DNA from 3 places in the Clostridium sp. SY8519 genome. Region 1 is predicted to be linked to each of the others. Evidence: riboswitches for the same ligand, from Rfam matches in the RefSeq annotation. Region 1 holds a riboswitch; each other region holds the start of a gene.
What was found. A riboswitch is a leader RNA that binds a small molecule or an ion and turns the genes downstream of it on or off. The one in region 1 is predicted to bind thiamine pyrophosphate.

Region 2: it holds a riboswitch for thiamine pyrophosphate, as region 1 does, so the genes downstream of both, thiD (bifunctional hydroxymethylpyrimidine kinase/phosphomethylpyrimidine kinase) here and CXIVA_RS06185 (thiamine-binding protein) in region 1, are expected to answer to the same signal.
Region 3: it holds a riboswitch for thiamine pyrophosphate, as region 1 does, so the genes downstream of both, thiS (sulfur carrier protein ThiS) here and CXIVA_RS06185 (thiamine-binding protein) in region 1, are expected to answer to the same signal.

What each region holds. Positions count from the first base shown of each region.
Region 1 covers NC_015737.1:1,303,274-1,307,670, reverse strand. The annotation lists gene CXIVA_RS06195 (ABC transporter substrate-binding protein) at 1-985, opposite strand, end outside; gene CXIVA_RS06190 (ABC transporter permease) at 982-1,761, opposite strand; gene CXIVA_RS06185 (thiamine-binding protein) at 1,730-2,026, opposite strand; TPP riboswitch at 2,139-2,240, opposite strand; gene CXIVA_RS06180 (uroporphyrinogen decarboxylase family protein) at 2,311-3,300, opposite strand; gene CXIVA_RS06175 (LysR family transcriptional regulator) at 3,411-4,325, opposite strand.
Region 2 covers NC_015737.1:1,586,953-1,591,349, forward strand. The annotation lists gene rpoN (RNA polymerase factor sigma-54) at 1-795, opposite strand, end outside; gene CXIVA_RS07495 (YoaK family protein) at 845-1,546, opposite strand; TPP riboswitch at 1,801-1,910, shown strand; gene thiD (bifunctional hydroxymethylpyrimidine kinase/phosphomethylpyrimidine kinase) at 2,127-3,011, shown strand; gene thiC (phosphomethylpyrimidine synthase ThiC) at 3,029-4,339, shown strand.
Region 3 covers NC_015737.1:1,869,666-1,874,062, forward strand. The annotation lists gene CXIVA_RS08735 (ABC transporter ATP-binding protein) at 1-291, shown strand, start outside; gene CXIVA_RS08740 (ABC transporter ATP-binding protein) at 366-2,090, shown strand; TPP riboswitch at 2,155-2,273, shown strand; gene thiS (sulfur carrier protein ThiS) at 2,366-2,560, shown strand; gene CXIVA_RS08750 (thiazole synthase) at 2,647-3,420, shown strand; gene thiH (2-iminoacetate synthase ThiH) at 3,437-4,397, shown strand, end outside.

The DNA of each region.
Region 1 (4,397 bases):
GATAGAACCGGTTCCAGCGCTTTGCGTCAAATTCTCCCCAGCGGGACGCGTCCGCCTGGTACTGATCCGCCAGATATTCCTGGCTGGCCTTTACCTGGTCCCCGTTCAGCTCCGGCACTGCCTTGCAGAGAATATCCGCTGCCTTGTCCGGATGTTTGATCGCATAGGTGTATCCCTTGGAAACCGCGGACAGGAACGCTTTCGCCTCGTCCGGATGGTCTTTCAGGAAACTGTCGTTGGCGATGATGACCGGTGAATAGTAGTCAAAGACCGGATTAATATCCCGGAACGCAAAGTAGTTAATATCAAAATTCTGCACTTTGGCGGAAATCCCTGCCCATGCGTAGTAAACCCAGAGGCAGTCGATGCTGCCGGATTTCAGCGCGGATACTTCATCGTCGATGGTTTCCGGAATCATCTTGATCTTGCTGTAGTCGCCGCCGTCTGCCTTTACCACATTCCGGATAATGGCTTTCTCAATGTCCCAGTCCCAGGTGGCGTAGCTGTGGCCCGCCATATCCTTCGGGGATTTGATCCCGGTGCTCTTCTTGGACATAATACCGGATGTGTTATGCTGAATCACGGCTGCCACCGCGGTAATCGGCACGCTTTTCTTTTTGCCTGCCATCAGGGAGGACATGGTGTCCTGGAAGGATACGCCGAAATCGGCTTTTCCGCTTCCTACCAGCGTCTCCGCCCCGTCATCCGGCGGCTGGACGATTTTTACTTTCAGTCCCGCGTCCTTGAAATAGCCCAGCTGATCCGCCACGTAGACACCGGTATGGTTGGTATTCGGCGTCCAATCCAGGACAAAGGTCACTTCTTTCAGATCCCCCGAGGAAGTGCCCTCCGCAGACGCGCTGTTTTCTGTTTTGCCCGCGCTTCCGGACGCGGAAGTGTCGCCAGTCTTGGAACTGCCGCATCCTGCCAGCAGCCCCACGGCCAGTCCTGCTGTCAGAAGCAGGCTGAAAATTTTCTTTTTCATTTCGTCTCATCCTTTCTTGTTTCATTCCATGGCATCATCTTTTTCTGCGCAATATTTACCGCCAGGATCAGCAGCAGACTGATCACGGTAATCAGCAGAATCACCGCAAACATCTTGTCATAGGCAAATGATTTTTTGACCCGGGTCATGTATACGCCAAGTCCCCGGAAGCCTCCCAGCCATTCCGCCAGGACAGCGCCTACGATGGCATATGCCACGGAAATCCTTAACCCTGAGAAAAACTGGGGCAGCGCCCCCGGTATCTTGATGTGCCGGAAAATCTGCCATTTTGTGGCTCCCATGGCCTGGAGCAGATGCACCGCGTCTTTGTCCGCGGAATGAAATCCGTCCAGCACCCCCACGGCAATGGGGAAAAATGAGATAATAATAACCAGCACAATCTTCGGCGTCATCTCATAACCGAACCAGAGCACCAGAAGCGGCGCAATGGCCACCGTGGGAATGGTCTCTGTAATCACGATCAGCGGATACAGCGCTTTGTAGGCGCCTTCCCAGCGATCCATAATACAGGCCGCCGCGAATCCTACCGCCACACCGATGACCAGCCCCAGCACTGCCTCGATCAGTGTAGTGGCCAGGTTCAGCATCAGCACAGAAAAATCTTTTACAAAGGCAGCGATCATCTGCACCGGGGAGGGCAGCATGAAATTCGGCACCACGCCGAAGTACGAGATGCACTCCCAGGCAATAAGAATCACGGCAATCGCCGCCAGCGGATACAGCTTATTCGTGATATTTTCCGATTTTTTTCTCAATGGAAAGTACCTCGCCTTCCGGCTTATAACTTACTTTGATATACGCTGCCACGGAAGGGGCCCCGGCCCGCACCGCGATATGCTGGCATTCCTTGACGATATCCATCAGGGCGTCATAAGGGCCCTCGATCGTAGTTTCAAACGGTCCTACATAATAGTTATAACCGGACCGGGCGATATAAGCGATTACTTCATCTACGATGCGGATCAGTTCCTCGTCGTCCGATGCCTCCGGCAGTGTCTGGATTGCTACACTGGCTTCCATTTTTTCTTCTCCTTTCACGCAAAAGGATCCCCCGCAGAACGAACCGGCCGCCTGTGCCGGACCATAGGTCGGCAGCAGAATCCGCTTCAGAAACTGTGGGGGATCTTTTTTATTTGCATCTGTTATGCTTCCCTACGCTGGAATTATCCAGATCAGGTAATGAGGGTATGCGGGCCTTCCCGCGCTCTCAGCTCTTGCTCCCCTAGCTCTGTTCCGAAAAGATTATAGGCTGTTTGCCGGGAAACTGTCAACGCAGTTTGCGCAGGTATATGAAAAAAGTCCGCTTACCGGCGCAGCACTTCCCTGCCGTACCGGTTCACTTCGTCCATGTAGATGAACCATTTCTCTTCATTCGTGGGAATGTAATAGGGCAGATACCGGCCTTTTCCCGCATAACGGTCCATCGCCGCACGGATCATCGCCCGGGCCTCCGCTTCCGATGTGGCATCCAGATCCAGCTTCTGGTTGTCGATGCCACCCATAAAGGTAATCCGGTCTCCATACTGTTCCAGCAGTGCGTCCAGATCATTGGATACCATCATCGGCTCAATGGCGTCCACGCCGATCTCGGCCAGATCCGGCACGATCTGCATGATATAGCCGCAGGAATGATGGATGTAAAGGCCGCCCAGCTCATGAATCCGACGGGCGTATTTCTCCTCATTCGGCCGGATAAACTCCCGCCACAGCTCCGGGTCAAAGAACATATTGTTATTGGTGCCCCAGTCATCATGCATGTGGATCACCTGGGGCTGCAGATACTGAAAGGCCAGGTCGATGCATTTTAATTTGTAGCTGCACATCGCGTCAAAAAAGGCATGGACCGCCTCCGGAGATTCATAGAAGGCGCACAGGGCGTTTTCCATCCCGATCATCTGATTCATCCGTTCAAACTGGCCGGACAGAAGCAGGCAGGAGACCACGTCTGTCTCCCGATTGACGCCCATGCCTGCGCTCATGCCCTGAAAAATCTGCTCCAGCGGCATAAAGTCCAGCGGCGGAAACTTCACCTTTTCCTGCCAGTCCTCAATGTCGTCAAACAGCATAAAGCCTTTGGCCACCATATTGCCGTTGACCAGTGGATTGGGACCCAGATTGGTCCACTGCACACCCCAGGCATCCGGCCCGGTTCCGTACGGGTCCGGCTGATTGTCTTTTCCGAAATACCGTTCTCCCGGGAATACCACATCCTTCATGACGGAATAAACTTCCGGAATAAAATCGATCGGTTCTCCCTTCAATGCGGCCAGCAATGCTTCTTTTGGTGTCTGCATAACCCCTGCCTCCTTGTCCTGCCTGTCATACTGCTTTGTTTCTGTCTCTATCCTAACAGTTTCCTGCGGCAGAAGGAATCAGTTTCTGTCTCCTGTGCTGTAACCAGAAGTTACATCCCATTCTGTCCCTGCGGAATCGGTTCCAGGTCAAATTCCTCCCGCAGGTCATCCACAATCCCGCTGAGGCCCTTCAGCCTGCTGTCCCGGTGATACAGCAGCGCCGTGTGATAGCGCAGTGCCCTGCCGGGATAGGGAAATCCGCGGACCTGCCCGTTTTCCACTCCGTAGAACATCATGGGAAACACCGCAAACCCCTCCGCCTGCCGCATCAGCACCATCAGGGTCTCAAAATTGCCGACTTCCCTGACTTCTCTGCAGGGGATATTTTCATAAAAATTCTCCGACAGCGGCACATTGTAATGATCCCGGTCCACCTTCAGTTTCAGAAACGTCTCCCGGCGCATATCTTCCAAGGTGATGGAATCCCGGATCGCCCAGGGATGAAGCAGGGACACAATCACCTCTACGTCATGCTCCCCAAAGGAAAGCCCCTCGTATCCGAACAGGTTATCCTGCTCATGCACATTCGTCAGCAGAATGTCCAGCCTGCCGCTCATCAGCTTTTTCCGCCCTTCCTCCAGTTCCAGCATCTCCAGGCTGATCTGATAGCAGGGATAGGACGCCATGAGGAAAGATACCAGCGGCGTAACCATCTCATCCCGCGGCAATGCGGAAAAGATGCCGATTCGGATCTGCTCTTTGCCGTCATGCGCCCGCTGTTTCAGCGTTTCCAGCACCTCGGTGTACTCCCGCTCCACCTTGCCAAGCTGTTCCCGGGCGTATACGCCCAGCCGGGTCAGCTCAATTCCCCGGGAGGAACGGGTAAACAGTTCGCCGCCGATTTCCTGCTCCAGCGCGGTAATCTGCTTCGTCAGCGCCTGGGGGGATACATAGATCTGCTGTGCCGCCCTGGAAAAGCTTTTTTCTTCTGCCGCCCGGAGAAAATAACGTATCTTCTGATTCATTCCGCACCTCCGACTCGCTCCGTCGTAATTTTCCTGTCATCCTGCCGGTATCTGACCGGCCACAGACTGGAT
Region 2 (4,397 bases), 280 kb from region 1:
GAATTCCTGGTCTGTCTTGATGACAATGGCATCCGGACTGATGTAGCGCAGGTGTTCCCGGTTGCTGAAGGAGTTGCCGGGCTTCGGATTGAAGGTGCGGATCTCCTCACAGGCGGCCAGCACATCTTCGGTGGTCACTTTCATTTTCTTTGCGATCTGAGGGATGTGGTTTTTGGCGACTTCGTCCAGATGGAACAGGATGACCTGTTCGGTGATGGCGGAGTAATTTTTCTTGCGGTGAAGCTGAAGCACCAGGCATTCTTTCAGGTCCCGGGCACCGACTCCGGCAGGATCCAGGTTCTGGATCTCCTGCAGCAGATGAAGCACCGTATGCTCTGACACATGGAACTGGGCGGCGGGAATCGCCGGATCTTCGGTATAGTATCCCTTGGAATCCAGGGAATAGATCAGATAGTTTAAGATCTGCTGTTCTTCCGGGCTGTAGCTAAAGAACATGAGCTGGGAATTCAGGTATTCGGACAGGGCTTTTCCATCTTCGGAAATGTCGTGAAGATTTTCCTGGGAATATTCGGCAGAACTGTCGGACTGATAGTATACTTTGTTCTGATAATCGGTGGATTCCAGCCACTCCAGCTTGCGCTGCCGGTCGATTTCGGAATCTGTGCGGGACGGCTGATCCGGATCCGCCAGTTCCAGTACCGGATTCTCCATGGAAACCGCTTCGATATGGGCTTCAAGTTCGGCTGCGCTCATCTGCAGGATGTCCATATACTGGAGCATCTGCTGGGATATGGTCTGCTTCTGGGTCAGTTCAAGCTGCATTTTATGATTCATGTGGATGCTCCTTCTGCAGGAAATAAATGATACAGTAGTTATCTTAATATTATTTTACAATTGCAGAGGACGGACTGCAAGGTGAAATCTCTTCCTTTGGCTGACGGACAGCGGCCAGGGTAAGATACAACGCGAGGGAAAGGGGGATCCAGCACAGCCAGATGCTCCGGGCACCGAGGTGCAGGACCAGGTACGCGCCTGCCGTGGCAGAGGCATAGAAGCAGATCAGAGTGGAAAGAAAGAAGAGAAATTTTTCTTTCATCCGTGGATCCCCGGTCTGGCGGTAATCCTGGAAGGAGAAGACCGTCTGCTTCAGATTGTTGGAAGAAAAGATGGTGGAACAGCTGAAGCCCCTGGCGCCGGCGAAGCTGCCCCACTGAAAAGCAGTCAGCGCAAACACCGGAAACAACGCGGGAATCGGCGGAGCAGATGGGGGAATCAGCCCCGTAATCAGGATTCCCGCGTATTCCGCCAGAATACAAATCAGACGGCTGCGTCCGGGCAGCCGGCGTTCCAGCATGTGGGCCAGTCCGAGAAACAAGGCAAACAGTCCCAGAGCTGTAGCGCGCCAGAGTACTTCATACCAGGAATGGCCGATTACGATTCGGCTGAAGAGCTCCAGCAGGTTGCCGGTGGCGGCCTGACCGAAATTGTGATCCCGCAGCATGATGGCATAGACGCCGGTAAAACCGCCGACACAGCTCATGGTCATGTGCAGGATGGTGTCATTATTTCGCTGAATCAGATCCATGGATCTACTCCTTTCTGCATCCGTACAGAGATACCTTCCAAAACAGTAACTATACGCTTTCCGGCTGAAAAAAACAATTTTGTATACTGTTTCGGACAATTTCAGACACATTTCGGGAAAAATCAGAGAAATACCGAAAAAACAGCGGGCTGCCCATTGCGAAATGCTGCCGGTGCGCTTATAATAAATGTAACGTGTTGGAAATCTGACAGACCGGCGGAATTATCTGCCTGGGGTGGATTTTGCGGCACTGCAATCACATAACAGGGAGCTTGCAGAAGCAGGCTGAGAGGAGACTGATACTGTCTCGACCGATACCTGATGTGGATAATGCCAACGTAGGGAAATAATCTGCATTCTGCCAAAACTGGGGCAGGATGCGGAAAAGAGTTCAGAACGATTGAGCGGCATCCGAGAGGGTGCCGCTTTTTTCTATGGCAGAAAACTTTGCGGAAAGTTTTCTGCCATGGACAGGTCCGGACATTCGGCGGCAGGATCCGCCATCAGGAAAGCGGCAGATTGGGGGCACCACCTTCTGTCGCGATACAAAATAATGAAGACTCAGACAGGAGGCAAATGTATGAGGACAGCATTAACAATCGCTGGCAGCGACTGCAGCGGAGGCGCCGGAATTCAGGCAGATATCAAGACGATGATGGCCAATGGCGTGTATGCCATGAGCGCGGTCACAGCTCTGACAGCGCAGAATACCACCGGCGTATCTGTGATCAGATGCACGGATCCGGAGTGTCTGGAGGCACAGCTGGATCAGGTGTTTACGGACATCTTTCCGGACGCGGTTAAGATCGGCATGGTGGCGGATACGGAACTAATCCGCTCCATCGCGAAGAAGTTAAAAGAGTATCAGCCGCGTTATATCGTGCTGGATCCGGTTATGGTATCTACCAGCGGAGCAGAGCTGCTGAAAGAAGACGCGGCAGATGCGCTGACCCGGGAGCTTTTTCCGCTGGCGACAGTTCTTACGCCGAATCTTCCGGAAACAGAGGCTTTGACCGGACAGAAGATCACGAAAGAGGGAGAGATGTGTTCGGCAGCAGCCAGTCTTGTCCGCAGATATGGATGCGCGGTACTGTGCAAGGGCGGACACAGCAGCCGGGGGGCCAGTGACCTGCTGGTCCGGAACCCCGCAGATCCGGAATTTACCTGGTTTGCAGGCAGGCGGATTGAGAATCCGAACACCCATGGAACCGGTTGTACATTGTCCAGCGCGATTGCGGCGAATCTGGCCAAGGGATTTTCCCTGACAGCATCCGTGCAGCGGGCAAAAGAGTATGTATCAGAGGCACTGGCGGCCATGCTGGATCTTGGAAATGGAAGCGGCCCGCTGAACCATGGCTTTGCGGTGCATGGTTATTACGCGGAGGATCCGGATCAGACCGCAGCCGGCAGACAGGGAGCGGAAGAGACCGAAGGCTGTCACGAAACAGCTGCACAGAATTTCTGAAAGAGAGGGAGTTTATCATGAAAACATATACCACACAGATGGACGCGGCACGGAAAGGCATTATCACCCCGCAGATGGAGACAGTGGCACGGAAGGAATATATGGAGCCGGAGAAGCTTAGGGAACTGGTGGCAGAAGGCAAAGTGGCGATTCCCGCCAATATCCACCACACATCACTGGATCCGGAGGGTGTGGGCAGCATGCTGCGTACAAAAATCAATGTCAACCTGGGAATTTCCAGAGACTGCAAGGATTATGACGTGGAGATGAAAAAAGTGATGCATGCGGTGGATCTGGGAGCGGAAGCCATTATGGACCTGTCCAGCCATGGAAATACACAGCCGTTCCGTCAAAAGCTTACGGGAGAATGTCCGGCGATGATCGGTACGGTGCCGGTCTATGACAGCGTGATTCATTACCAGAGAGATCTGGCGGAGCTGACGGCGGAAGACTTTGTGGATGTGGTTCGTCTGCATGCGGAAGACGGCGTGGATTTTGTCACGCTTCACTGCGGAATCACCAGAAAAACCATCGATCAGATCCGAACCCACAAGCGGAAGATGAACCTGGTCAGCCGCGGCGGCAGTTTGGTTTTTGCCTGGATGTGCATGACCGGAGAGGAAAATCCGTTTTATGAACACTATGATGAGATCCTGGAGATCTGTGAACAGCACGATGTGACCATTTCTCTGGGCGATGCCTGCCGGCCGGGATGTCTGGCAGACGCTACGGATGTATGCCAGATTGAGGAACTGGTGCGCCTGGGCGAATTGACCAAACGGGCCTGGGCCCACAATGTGCAGGTCATGGTGGAAGGACCGGGACATGTGCCGCTGGATCAGATCGCCGCAAATATGAAGGTACAGCAGACCATCTGTATGGGCGCGCCGTTTTATGTACTGGGCCCCCTGGTGACGGATATCGCGCCGGGATATGACCATATCACGGCGGCAATCGGCGGCGCTCTGGCGGCAGCCAGCGGAGCGGCGTTTCTGTGTTATGTGACACCGGCGGAGCATCTGGCGCTGCCGAATGTAGAAGATGTAAAACAGGGGATCATCGCCTCGAAGATCGCGGCCCATGCGGCGGATATCGCCAAAGGGGTTCCTCACGCCAGGGACATCGATGACCGGATGGCGGACGCCCGGCGGGAACTGGACTGGGAGGCGCAGTTTGCCTGCGCGCTGGATCCGGAAACGGCCCGGAAGATCCGGGAAGACCGCCTGCCGGAAGATGACCATGCGGAAGCCTGCAGTATGTGCGGCAAATTCTGCGCGGTAAGAAGCATGAATAAGGCGCTTTCGGGAGAATATATCGACATTTTGTAAAAAATCCGGTTATACTGTTCTGGAAGCAGCCAGATGAACCTGTGACATGCGCGGAGCA
Region 3 (4,397 bases), 570 kb from region 1:
GCGCTGGTCAAACAGCCGGAAATCCTGATTATGGATGATTCCGCCAGTGCGCTGGATTTCGCGACAGATCTGAATCTGCGCAGAGCGGTGCGCGCGCTTGGACAGCGGATGACTGTGTTTATCGTGTCCCAGCGAACGGCCAGCGTACGGACCGCGGACCAGATCCTGGTGCTGGATGACGGCAGACTGGTGGGACGGGGCACCCATGAGGAACTGATGCGGGACTGCGGCGTATATCAGGAGATCTATTACTCCCAGTATCCGGAAGAACGAAAGGAGGCGCAGGCATGAGCAGAGGATTCCGACGTGGCGGCGCGCAGAAGCCGCAGAAAGAAAAACAGAATGCCATGGATACGTCTTCCAGCATGGCAGTGTTAAAGAAAGTGCTGGCAGTCATCGGCCGGTATAAGGCGCTGCTGGCAGCCAGCATTGTGATGGCGGCTGTCTCTGTCATCATTCAGCTGTATATTCCGAATCTGTACGGCGATGCCATTGACGGCATCGTGGCGAAACACCGGGTGGATTTCTCCTTGGTGGCCTGGTACGGGCTTCGCATTGCGGTGCTGATGGTGCTGGCCGCACTGGCGACCTGGATCATGAACATCATCAACAACCGTCTGACGTTTCGGACTGTCAGGGATATCAGAGCCCGGGCGATCCGCCAGATTCAGGATCTTCCTCTGTCTTATCTGGATTCTCACAGTTCCGGGGATATTGTGCAGCGTGTCATCGCGGACATCGATCAGCTGTCGGATGGCCTGCTGTTAGGATTTACGCAGCTGTTTTCCGGGATTGTCACGATCATTGCCACACTGGTCTTTATGTTCCAGAGAGATATCGGAATCACCGTGCTGGTGATTGTGATGACCCCCCTGAGCTTTTTTGTGGCCCGTTTTATTTCCACCCGTTCGTTCCGGATGTTCCAGAAACAGACGGCAGTCCGGGGCCGGCAGACGGCGCTGATCAACGAAATGGTCGGCAGCGAAAAAGTGGTGAAGGCTTTCGGCCATGAAGAAACAGCCTCGGAACAGTTCCGTAAAGTGAACCTGGAACTGCAGGAATACTCCCAGAAGGCGGTGTTTTTCAGCTCCCTGACCAATCCGGGCACCCGGGCGGTAAATAATGTGATTTATGCGCTGGTGGCACTGGTAGGCGCCTTTCGGATCCTGGGCGGCAATCTGACCGTAGGCGGTCTGACCGTGCTTTTGTCCTACGCGAACCAGTACATGAAGCCTTTTAATGATATCAGCTCAGTGATTACGGAGCTGCAGAACGCGCTGGCCTGCGCGGCCCGGGTATTCGCGCTGATCGAGGCGGAACCCATGAGCAAAGAGCCGGATCGGGAACTGCAGGTGGCTCAGGGCAGTGTTGCCATTGAACATGCGGCGTTTTCTTATGAGAAAACAAAACCGCTGATTCAGGACTTTAATTTCCGGGCAGAGCCTGGTATGACCGTGGCGATTGTGGGTCCGACCGGATGCGGGAAAACCACACTGATCAACCTGCTGATGCGTTTTTACGATGTGGATGAAGGGAAGATTTCTGTGGATGGACAGGATATTTACCAGGTGACCCGGCAGTCCCTGCGGCGCGGATACGGTATGGTTCTGCAGGAGACCTGGCTGAAACAGGGAACCGTGCGGGAGAATATCGCTTTCGGACGGCCGGAGGCATCCGAAGAGGAAATCATTCAGGCAGCCAAAGAGGCCCATAGCTGGGAATTTATCCGCAGGATGCCGGAAGGGCTGGACACGGTGATTGACGATGACAGTCTGAGCCAGGGACAAAAACAGCTGCTGTGTATCACCCGGATCATGCTGACGCTTCCGCCCATGTTGATTCTGGACGAGGCGACTTCCAGTATTGATACCCGGACGGAAATCCGGATCCAGGAGGCATTCAGCAAGATGATGAAAGGACGGACCAGCTTCATTGTGGCACACCGGCTTTCCACCATTCGCAGCGCGGACCGGATTCTTGTCATGAAAGAGGGAAAAATCATTGAACAGGGAACCCATGAGGAACTGATGGCAGCCAATGGTTTTTATACGTCACTGTATAATTCCCAGTTTGCCGGCACCGCTTCATGAATGGAAAAGAAATCAGAAATTACGGCTTGCAATGGCGAAAAAGCAGGGCTATAATAGAATTAACAAGTGAACAGCGGGGAGCTTGAGGATGACAGCATCCGGACAGGCTGAGAGGAAGGTACACCTTCGACCCATACACCTGATTTGGATAATGCCAACGTAGGAAAGTCTGGAAATAAGATGAGAATACAGGGAAGACGCCAGTCAGGCGCCTTCCTTTTTTTCGTGTTTTTCGCTGTTTGCACAGGAATGAAAGGAAAGGAGCAGGGACCCGAATGGTACAGATTAACGGAGTACAACTGGACACAGCCGGCAGGACACTGGCGGATTATCTGCGGGAAGCGGGCTATGATCCCCGCGTCATTGCTGTGGAATACAATGAAGCAATTCTGCCCAAAGACAGGTATGCCGCTGTGATTCTGCAGGATGGCGATGTGGTGGAGATCGTACAGTTCATGGGCGGCGGCTGACAGACCGTCTGCAGACCGTAAGACACAGGAAGGGCGGAAGTTCCGGACAGAGTTCCGTCTGGGCAGAAACAGAAAGAAGGAGCAAAATGGAGACACAGGACAAATTAGTCATTGGCGGAAAGGAATTTTCCTCCCGGTTTATTCTGGGATCGGGGAAATATTCCCTGAAACTGATCCGGGCAGCAGTGGAAGATGCCGGCGCGGAGATCGTGACACTGGCGGTACGCCGGGCAAATACAACGGAAAAAGAAAATATCCTGGATTATATTCCGGAAGGAGTGACGCTGCTTCCCAATACTTCAGGAGCCAGGAACGCGGAGGAAGCCGTGCGGATTGCCCGTCTGGCCCGGGAGCTGGGATGCGGTGATTTCGTCAAGATCGAAATCATGCGGGATTCCAAATACCTGCTGCCGGACAATCAGGAGACGATCCGGGCGACAGAGATCCTGGCCCGGGAGGGGTTCGTGGTACTGCCTTATATGTATCCGGATCTGAATGCGGCCAGGGATCTTGTTTCGGCCGGCGCGGCAGCCGTGATGCCTCTGGCTTCCCCCATCGGATCCAACAAAGGACTGGCCACCAGAGAGTTTATTCAGATTCTGATTGATGAAATCGACCTGCCCATCATTGTGGACGCGGGAATCGGCAGACCGTCCCAGGCCTGTGAGGCAATGGAAATGGGCGCGGCGGCGATTATGGCCAATACGGCACTGGCCACAGCCGGGGATCTTCCGCTGATGGCTTCGGCTTTTCGCAAAGCCATCGAAGCCGGCAGACAGGCATATTTATCCGGACTGGGACGCGTGCTGCTGCGGGGAGCGGCGTCTTCCGACCCGCTGACCGGATTCCTGCATGACTGAGGAGGTGTACAGAGCAATGGAAAATGAGTTTATCTTTGACTCGGACCAGATGACGGCAAAGAGCCTGGAAAAAAAGCACCGGCTGGAAACCGATCCCTCCTCCCGGACGGATCATATGAAGTACCAGCCGGGGATGGAACAGATTGACTCGGACGTCTGTGAAAAAGTCATGGAGCAGATGAACAGTTATGACTGCAGTCAGTATACGGCCCGTGATGTCCGGGCGGCACTGGATCATGAGATCTGCAGCATCGAAGACTTCAAAGCACTGCTGTCTCCTGCGGCGGAACCGTTCCTGGAAGAGATGGCGCAGCGGGCACGCAGGGAAACAAGCAGGCATTTCGGCAATACGGTGTATCTGTTCACCCCGCTGTATATTGCAAATTACTGCGAAAACTACTGCGTATATTGCGGATTTAACTGCTACAATCAGATCACCCGTGTGAAACTGACGCTGGAGCAGGTGGAGCATGAGATGAAGGTGATCGCGGACAGCGGCATGGAAGAGATCCTGATTCTGACCGGAGAAAGCAGGGCAAAGAGCGATGTGAAGTACATCGGGGAAGCCTGCCGGCTGGCACGGAAATATTTCCGCATGGTGGGACTGGAGGTCTATCCGGTTAATACAGAGGATTACCGGTATCTGCACGAATGCGGCGCGGACTATGTGACGGTGTTCCAGGAAACATATGACACGGACAAATATGAGACCCTCCATCTGCTGGGGCATAAGCGGGTGTGGCCCTACCGGTTTCATGCCCAGGAACGCGCGCTTATGGGCGGCATGCGGGGCGTAGGATTTTCCGCGTTGCTGGGTCTGTCAGATTTCCGCAAAGACGCCCTGGCCACTGGGATGCATGTGTATTATCTGCAGAGAAAATATCCCCAGGCGGAGATGTCCCTGTCCTGCCCGCGTCTGCGGCCGATTATCAATAACGAGAAGATCAATCCCCTGGATGTGGGGGAGCGGCAGCTGT